3 linked regions of the Aliidongia dinghuensis genome follow. The protein of the gene in region 1 interacts with the protein of each later gene in a pairwise test. Links are inferred from orthologs where the notes say so. Each region holds a gene or a part of one and is shown in the gene's direction. Other genes may lie near its edges. The genes, in order: ftsZ, IEY58_RS01775 and rlmN.

Region 1 (3,028 bases):
TCTCGACCCCGATCTCCCATGCCGAGCGCATGAAGACGCTCTACGGCAGCGCCATCCCGTCGCCCGCCGACGAGCGCGAGACGATCAGCGTGCCGGTGGTGGGCGAGGAGGAGGATGGGCACACCAACCACGTGCCGAAGTCGCACCTGATCGCGATCATCACGCCCCGGCTCGAAGAGACGTTCGAGCTCGTGCGCAACCGGCTCGAGACCTCGGGCTTCGACAAGCTCGCCGGCCGCCAGGTCGTGCTGACCGGCGGCGCCGCGCAACTTCCCGGCACGCGCGAGCTCGCCGGCATGATTCTCGACAAACAGGTGCGAGTCGGCAAGCCGACGCGAATTTCCGGCCTCGCCGAGTCGACCGGCGGACCGGCCTTCGCGACCACCGCGGGACTGCTGCATTTCGCCGCGTCCGAGCGCGCAGAGACGCGCGGACGCGACCCCAATGCGCCCGATCAGCCCAAGGGTGTGCTCGGCCGTATCGGCGGCTGGCTGAAGGAGAATTTGTAGTATGCCGGCGCCAATTTCACTACCGCCTATTGATCTGACCAACCGATTCGATCAGAATCGCGGCACTGGCGAAGGGCCGGTCAGATTGAGACTTCGCTATCGAATCGCCCTTGTTGCTTGCTTCTCGTAACCAAAGCCCGACGGCCCGTGCCCTGACCCGGAGGAACCGATGACCATCAACCTCAGCATTCCCAAGGAATTCAGCGACCTGACCCCTCGCATCATGGTGGTCGGCGTCGGCGGCGCCGGCGGCAATGCGGTGAACAACATGGTCCGCGCCAACCTGGTCGGCTGCGAGTTCATCGCCTGCAACACCGACGCGCAGGCGCTGCAGCATTCGCTGGCCGACCGCAAGGTGCAGCTGGGTCAGTCGGTGACGCGCGGCCTCGGCGCCGGCGCCCGGCCGGACGTCGGCCGCCAGGCCGCCGAAGAGGCGACCGAGGAGATCTTGGGCCACCTCAATGGCTCGAACATGGTGTTCATCACCGCCGGCATGGGCGGCGGCACGGGCACGGGCGCTGCCCCGGTCATCGCCAAGATGGCGCGCGAGAACGGCATCCTGACGGTCGGCGTCGTCACCAAGCCGTTCCAGTTCGAGGGCACGAACCGCATGCGGCTCGCCGAGGCGGGCATCGAAGAACTGCAGAAATTCGTCGACACGCTGCTCATCATCCCGAACCAGAACCTGTTCCGCGTCGCGAACGAACGCACGACCTTCGCCGAGGCCTTCAAGATGGCCGACGACGTGCTCTATGCCGGCGTGCGCGGCGTTACCGACCTCATGGTCATGCCGGGCCTCATCAACCTCGACTTCGCCGACATCCGCGCCGTCATGAGCGAGATGGGCAAGGCGATGATGGGCACGGGCGAGGCCGCGGGCGAAAAGCGCGCGATCGACGCGGCCGAGGCCGCGATCTCGAACCCGCTGCTCGACGATGTCTCGATGCGCGGCGCCAAGGGCGTGCTGATCAACATTACCGGCGGCTCGGACATGACCCTCTTCGAGGTCGACGAGGCCGCAAACCGCATCCGCGAGGAAGTCGATCCGGAAGCGAACATCATCTTCGGCTCGACCTTTGACGAGAAGCTCGAAGGCAAGATGCGCATCTCGGTCGTGGCGACCGGCATCGACGCCGAGGTCTCGAACGCCGCCCGCGCCGCGGCGGCGGCCCAGGCCGCAGCCCAGCAGCGGGCCGCGGCGCTGACGCCGCTCGCCGCCACGGTCGAAGCCCAGCCGGAGCCCGTCATGGCCCGGCTCGACGAGCCGGCCTCGATCGCGGCGCTCACGCGCAAGGCTGCGACCGCCGTCCATACCATGGGCGAGTTGCCGGTCCAGACGGCGCAGCGGGCGCCGGCAGCACCCGTCGAGCAGCGTTTCGCCGACCCGCGCGTTGCCGAACAGCGCCCGGCCGCCGAGGTGGCGGGCGATGCGTTCCTGGCGCCGCGGCCGATGCAGCCGATGGTGAGCCGCAACGAGGCCGACATGCCGCTGGGCGCACTGCGTGCCACCCAGCCGCAGCCGGCACCGAAGCCGCGTCAGGCGGCTCCGAGCCTGTTCCAGCGCATCATCGGCCGCGGCCATGCCGAGCCGCCGCGCGCGGCGCAGCCGGCCCCGCGGCCCCAGCCGCAGCAGCAGCCCCAGGCGGCACCGCGCCTGGGTGCGATCGACCCGGCCGAGCGGGCGCCGCAGAGCAGCGAAGAGGATTACCTCGACATTCCGGCCTTCCTGCGCCGCCAGGCGAACTGAGCGGCATCGGCATACCGCATCACGAAGGGCGTCGCCGGCTCCGGCGGCGCCCTTGCCATGTGGGCGCCATGCAGGCAGTTGCGCATACCGGTGCCGACGGTGACACACGGCCACAAGACCCGCCCACAATAGATTGTTTTTGCTTATAATTTTTCCAACACGCACTGCAACATTCGTTCATCAAGAGTGATTTGTTGCAGACTGGTCGGTTGGTTATTCATTACGCACCAAGGAAGGGCGAGTTCTCTTCCAGCAAAACAAATCTAGGTTTCGTCATGTTTCACAAGGGTGCCGTTCTGCAGAAGACGCTGAAGGCGCCGATCCACTGCACGGGGGTCGGGCTGCACAGTGGCGTCAAGGCTGCGATCACCCTCCGCCCGGCGCCGGCGAACACTGGCATCGTGTTCCGCCGCCTGGACGTCGAGGGCGCACCGGTGGAAATCCCGGCGGACTGGCGCCGCTCGGTCGAGTCTGCGCTGTGCACGCCGCTGACTGACGACAAGGGCATCTCGATCATGACGGTCGAGCATCTGATGTCGGCGCTCGCCGGCTGCGCCATCGACAATGCGATCATCGACATCATCGGGCCGGAAGTGCCGATCATGGATGGGTCGGCGGCACCGTTCGTCTTCCTGATCGAATGCGCCGGCACGATCGAGCAACTGGCGCCGCGCCGTTTCGTCAAGGTGCTGAAGCCGGTCCGTATCGAGCAGGGCCAGGCATCCGTGACGCTTGCGCCGGGCGAGGGCTTCTCGGTCGATTTCACCATCGA
Region 2 (2,995 bases), on another replicon or contig:
ATGCGGAGCGCCTTGGCGAAGGCGGCCGGACGGTCGTCGAGGCCCAGCACCGCCTCGACGATCGGCAGCAGGTCGGCCGGCAGGCGCAGCATGCCGCTGCGGCCGCGGAACTGCCGCTCGCCCTGGCGGTAGAGGCTGAGCTTGGTGCCGAACGCGGCCTCGCAGGCGGCGACGGTGCCCGCGAGCTTGACGAGGCGCCGCGCCGGCTCGACCGATGCCACGGTGAGGCTGTGGTCGGCGGCGAACTGCCGGACCCGGGCGATATCATCTCGGTGGCGCGCGTGCCGGCGGGCGGCGAGGGCGGCGCGTGGGTCCTGGGCCCCTGCGACGCTTTCGGCCTCACCGGGTTGCGGCTTCAGGTAGAGGCTGAGTTCGAGCCGCTCGTCGGCCGGCGCGTCGCCGGTCCGTGTCGCATCCTCGGGCGGGGGCAGGAGACTGTCGGGAAAATCCGCAAGATGCCGCTCGGCCATCATCATCGTGCCCGTTGTCGTCGGAGGAGACTCCGGATTGTAGCCTATTCGCCGGGGCGGCGGGGGGATCGCAATCTCAGGCATAGGCCGCGCACCGACAGTCCTGCCCGGCGCACGGCAGCCCCGCCGCAACCGCGGGATTTGCCGCAAATCCGCCTCATGAATCCATTTGCGACTCCAAACGTGACTCGCTAGACCTACTGCCGGTGTCGGGCGCGTGTCGCGCGCGGCTTGCCTTAGAGCCCGTGCCGGACGGCGATCGTCCGGCGGATTTGCGTCCCGATGTCCATGATCATTCGTTCCGCGTTCACCCGTCTCGCCCCGTCGACCGCCCGCCCGCCGGGCGCGCCGGGTCCAGGGCCGGCCGGCGGCGTCCGCGGACTGCAGCCCTAGACCCGCCCCGCATCCGACCCGGGCCTGTCCGGCGGGCGCCGGGCGTTTCGGAAATTTCGTTCCTTCGCACCATCGAGCAAAGACACATGTTTGGATCACTACTGGGCTGGATGTCCGCCGATATGGCGATCGATCTCGGCACGGCGAATACCCTGGTCTATGTGAAGGGCCGGGGCATCGTGCTGAACGAGCCGTCCGTCGTCGCCATCCTGAGCGTCAAGGGCAAGAAGCAGGTCCTCGCCGTCGGCGATGAAGCGAAGCTGATGCTCGGACGGACGCCCGGCAACATCCAGGCGATCCGCCCTTTGCGCGACGGCGTCATCGCCGATTTCGAAGTCGCGGAAGAGATGATCAAGCATTTCATCCGCAAGGTGCACAACCGGCGCAGCTTCGCTTCGCCCGAGATCATCGTCTGCGTGCCCTCGGGCTCGACCGCGGTTGAACGCCGCGCCATCCAGGAATCGGCGGAGAGCGCCGGTGCGCGCAAGGTGTACCTGATCGAGGAGCCGATGGCGGCCGCGATCGGCGCCGGCCTGCCGGTGACCGAGCCGTCGGGCTCGATGGTCGTCGACATCGGCGGCGGCACGACCGAGGTGGCGGTGCTGTCCTTGGCCGGCATCGTCTATTCGCGCTCGGTGCGCGTCGGCGGCGACAAGCTCGACGAGGCCATTATCGCCTACATGCGCCGCAACCATAACCTCCTGGTCGGCGAAGGCTCGGCCGAGCGGATCAAGAAGGAGATCGGCTCCGCCTGCATGCCCGAGGACGGCGAGGGCCGGGTCATGGAGATCCGCGGCCGCGACCTGATGAACGGCGTGCCCAAGGAACTGGTGATCAGCGAGCGGCAGATCGCGGAAAGCCTGGCCGAGCCGGTCGGCGCGATCGTCGAGGCGGTCAAGGTGGCGCTCGAGCACACGGCGCCGGAACTGGCGGCCGACATCGTCGACAAGGGCATCGTCTTGACCGGCGGCGGCGCGCTCCTGGCCAATCTCGACTACATCCTGCGCCATGCGACCGGCCTGCCGGTCTCGATCGCCGACGATCCCTTGACCTGCGTCGCCATGGGGACGGGCCGCGCGCTCGAAGACAAGGCGCTCCGGAACGTCCTCATCAGCATGTATTGATCGGGTCACCGTCCGGCGTCGGGTTTGCCAAGCCATGAGTCGCATTCGAAACGATTTGTGTCATCTATCGGTCAAATTTGAAGCATTTGCGACCTCGGATGGTCTGAACTCTGATTTCCGTAATCGATTGTTTGCCCTTTCGTGTGATATGACGACAATCAACGAGGCGGGGGCGGCACATTTGATGGTTGTGTCGAGGTCCTCCATCCGTCGTGGGGAACGTTCGTGAAATCGCGCTCGGCACCTGTTTCGCAGATTGTCGGACCGCTGAAATCGGCGGCGCAGCGTTTCGCCTATTCGGCACTTGTGCTGCTTTCGGTTGCGATCATGATCGTCGGGCGCGCCGACCAGGCGTTGATCGAGCGGATCCGGACGCAGGTCAACGACGTCATGGCGCCGGTGCTGGAGGCGATGACCCAGCCCGTCACCGCCGTGAGCGATACGGTGGCGCATTTCCATGCCCTGGCCGAGCTCTATCGCGAGAACGAGCGCCTGCGTGCCGAGAACGCGGCGCTGCTGCAGTGGCAGCAAGTGGCTCACCGGCTCGACAATGAGAACGCGGGTCTGCGCAGCCTGCTCAATTATCAGCCGGACGGCTCCACCTGGTTCATCACCGCCCGCGTCATCGGCACCTCGGGCGGCGCGTTCTCGCGCAACCTGCTGGTCAACCGCGGCACGCTCGACAGCGTTGCCAAGGGCCAGGCGGCCGCGGGCGGCACCGGCCTCATCGGCCGTGTCACCGAGGTCGGCGAGCGCGCGGCCCGCGTGCTGATGATCACGGACCTGAACTCGCGGATCCCGGTCGTCGTCGGCGGCAGCGACGAGCATGCGATCCTGGCCGGCGACAATACCGACCGGCCGCAATTGGCCTATCTGGGCGCTCACGCCAAGATCAATGTCGGCGACCGGGTGGTGACGTCGGGCGATGGGGGCGTGTTCCCGCCGGGCATGCCGATCGGCACGGTCGCCGCCGTCGAGGGCGGCAACATCCGGGTCGAGCCGTTCGCG
Region 3 (2,934 bases), on another replicon or contig:
CGCCGGGATCGGACCCCCGGCAGTAGGACGAGAGATCGAGGTAAGTTCATGTCGACGAAACATTGGGCCGCCGTCGCGGCCCTGGCCGCAATTCCTCTGCTGGCGGGCCCTGCCGGCGCGGCTGGCGCCGCGACGACGACGGCCCCGAAGCAGCTCGGCGAGTTTCATAGCTGGACCGCCTATACCATGGCCGACGGCAAGGGTGAGATCTGCTACGTCGTCGGCGCGCCCAAGAGCCAGGAGCCGACCAAGGTCAAGCGCGACGCCCATCTGCTCGTCACCCATCGACCGGCCGACAAGGCGTTTAACGTGGTCTCGGTCGAGCCTGGCCAGAATTTCGCCTTCGCCAAGGGCGCCGACGTGACCGTCGCCATCGACAAGCAGAGCTTCGATTTCTTCACCGCGAGCGACACGGCCTGGTCGCGCGACAGCGACACCGACAAGGCGGTCGTGACCGCCATGGCGAAGGGCAAGGAACTGACCGTCAAGGCCAAGCCCGCCAAGGGCGCCGACGTCTCCGACGTCTACGCGCTCGCCGGTTTCGGCGAAGCACTGGGCGCCATCGACAAGGCGTGCAAGGTCAAGCGGTAGAACAAAACTGTCATTCCCGCGGAGGCGGGAACCCAGCCATGAGCCGCGTCCGCGGCGACATGACTCTTTATCCGCGCTACCGCGCGTAAAGGACTGGATCCCCGCCTCCGCGGGAATGACGAAATTTGCCCCCCGCACCCGGCGTATTGCAGCCCAGCAGCGACGGGCCTTGGGATTTCGCGGGGTTTCGGCATATAAGAGCCGCTTGAACTCCGATGAGCAGCTTGACCATGGACGCCCACGCCCCGACGGCCGACGCGACGGCCACCCTATTGCCGACAGCCACGCCGGCGACCACCGCCGATACGCGGATCAACCTGGTCGGCCTGTCGCGCGAGGAGCTGGTGGCCGAGATGGCGTCGATCGGCGCGCCCAAGTTCCGCGCCAATCAGCTGTGGCAGTGGATCTACAACAAGGGGGCGACCGAGTTCGACGCGATGACCTCGCTGTCGAAAAGCTTCCGCGCCGGGCTTGCTGAACGCTACGTCGTGCGCCGGCCCGAGACGACGCGCGATCTTGCCTCGATCGACGGCACGCGCAAGTGGCTCTTGAAGTTCCCCGACGGTCAGGAAGTCGAGACGGTTCATATCCCGGAAGAGGACCGCGGCACGCTGTGCGTCTCGAGCCAGGTCGGCTGCACGCTCACCTGCAAGTTCTGCCACACCGGCACGCAGAAGCTGGTGCGCAACCTGACGGCGGCCGAGATCGTGGGCCAGGTCATGCACGCACGGGACCGGCTCGAGGAATGGAACGCGGCCGAAACCGACCGCAAGCTCACCAACATCGTCATGATGGGCATGGGCGAGCCGCTCTATAACTACGAGAACGTCTCGAAGGCGCTCAAGATCGTCATGGACCACGAGGGCATCTCGCTCTCCAAGCGCCGCATCACGCTGTCGACCGCCGGCGTCGTGCCGATGATCCGCCTGTGCGGCGAAGAGCTCGCCGTCAATCTCGCCGTCTCGCTCCATGCCGTGAACGACGAATTGCGCGACGTGATCGTGCCGATCAACAAGAAATACCCGATCGCCGAGCTGCTAGACGCCTGCCGCACCTATCCGGGCTCGTCCAACGCCCGGCGCATCACGTTCGAATACGTCATGCTGAAGGGCATCAATGACAGCCCGGCCGAGGCGCGCGAGCTGGTGCGGCTGCTCTCGGGCATCCCGGCCAAGGTCAACCTGATCCCGTTCAACCCCTGGCCCGGCGCGCCGTTCGAGTGCTCGACCGATGCTGCGATCAAGGTGTTCGCCGACATCGTCAATGCGGCGGGCTATTCCTCGCCCGTGCGCACGCCGCGCGGCCGCGACATCCTGGCGGCCTGCGGCCAGCTCAAGTCCGACAGCATCAAGATCCGCAAGAGCGAGCTCCTGCGGCGCGAGGCGGAAGCGGCGGCGGCCAACTGAGCCGCCGCAACCGCTGCCGGCAACCACCGATCGCGCGAATTGCGGACATCGCGCTATGGCCGCTGCGCAGCCGACCGTGCTAGAAGAACGGACCGTTTCGACCGAATGAGGTGCCCTTTGAAAGGGCACGGGGCCGGGGCGGCTTTCTTGCCACGGCAAACGGCGGCGCTCAGATGTCCTCCTCGACTGCGGACGTCAAGAACTGGATGCATATGTTCCGCTGGATCGTGAAGCTGATCCGCGATGAATACGGCATCGATGAAAAGCAACTGATCCGCACCGCGGTGCTGGAAACCGATCTGGGCTTGAGCCTGGAGCAGGTCGAGCGAGTGCTCGAGTTCGTCTCCGACAGTTTCGAGATCCGTTTCCCGGACGGCACGCTCGACGAGGTGCTGCGGCTCGAGGAGCTGTGCCTCGTCGCCTCGTGGCTCAAAGGCTTCTACAAGCGCCCGCCCTTCATCGGCCTGCAATACGAGACAGCATGCCGGGCGCTCAATCCCGGCGCCTCGACCGAGGTCTGACGCCTTAGAGCGGGATTTCGAGTTCGAACTTCCAGCGGACCGTGCCATTGGCCGACGCGCGCGTGGCGCCGAACAGATAGCCCGCCTCGTACTTGAATTTGCCCAGCGGCCCGACGAAGAAGCTGCCGACCCCGACCGGGCCGACCAGGAACTGCTGGTCCTGGAACTTGCCGATCCGGTCGATCTGGCCGGCGTCGCCATAGACCTCGACCGCCGGCGAGAAGGCCTGCGTCATGTTCCAGCGGCTCTGCCAGGCATAGCTCAGGTCAAAGCCGTGGTTGTCCTGGTGCGGCCCGACGTTCTTGCCGAGAAACAGATTGAGCGTCTGGGTCGTGTGGCCGACGTCCTTCTCGAAGAGCGGGCCGAACAGCATCGAATCCGAGGACTGGTTCTGCAGGCCGTGGGCGTATTCCCAG

The links.
Region 2: the proteins of ftsZ (region 1) and IEY58_RS01775 interact in binary tests that used the Escherichia coli proteins (3 or more experiments, as listed by UniProt). The link is inferred for Aliidongia dinghuensis from one-to-one orthologs.
Region 3: the proteins of ftsZ (region 1) and rlmN interact in binary tests that used the Escherichia coli proteins (3 or more experiments, as listed by UniProt). The link is inferred for Aliidongia dinghuensis from one-to-one orthologs.

What each region holds. Positions count from the first base shown.
Region 1 is NZ_BMJQ01000005.1:312,981-316,008, reverse strand. Bases 95-2,967 are described here. They hold ftsZ (cell division protein FtsZ), read left to right. Parts: upstream 95-678; coding sequence 679-2,256; downstream 2,257-2,967. Other genes in these bases: lpxC (UDP-3-O-acyl-N-acetylglucosamine deacetylase), read left to right, coding at 2,532-2,967; ftsA (cell division protein FtsA), read left to right, coding at 95-509. In the rest of the region: more of ftsA, read left to right, coding at 1-94; more of lpxC, read left to right, coding at 2,968-3,028. UniProt on the Escherichia coli protein: Essential cell division protein that forms a contractile ring structure (Z ring) at the future cell division site. The regulation of the ring assembly controls the timing and the location of cell division.
Region 2 is NZ_BMJQ01000001.1:362,275-365,269, forward strand. Bases 129-2,968 are described here. They hold IEY58_RS01775 (rod shape-determining protein), read left to right. Parts: upstream 129-949; coding sequence 950-1,987; downstream 1,988-2,968. Other genes in these bases: IEY58_RS01770 (S53 family peptidase), read right to left, coding at 129-476; mreC (rod shape-determining protein MreC), read left to right, coding at 2,213-2,968. In the rest of the region: more of IEY58_RS01770, read right to left, coding at 1-128; more of mreC, read left to right, coding at 2,969-2,995. UniProt on the Escherichia coli protein: Forms membrane-associated dynamic filaments that are essential for cell shape determination. Acts by regulating cell wall synthesis and cell elongation, and thus cell shape.
Region 3 is NZ_BMJQ01000001.1:562,894-565,827, reverse strand. What follows is about bases 131-2,909. They hold rlmN (23S rRNA (adenine(2503)-C(2))-methyltransferase RlmN), read left to right. Parts: upstream 131-821; coding sequence 822-1,997; downstream 1,998-2,909. Other genes in these bases: IEY58_RS02770 (hypothetical protein), read right to left, coding at 2,523-2,909; IEY58_RS02775 (acyl carrier protein), read left to right, coding at 2,171-2,518; IEY58_RS02785 (invasion associated locus B family protein), read left to right, coding at 131-591. In the rest of the region: more of IEY58_RS02785, read left to right, coding at 49-130; more of IEY58_RS02770, read right to left, coding at 2,910-2,934.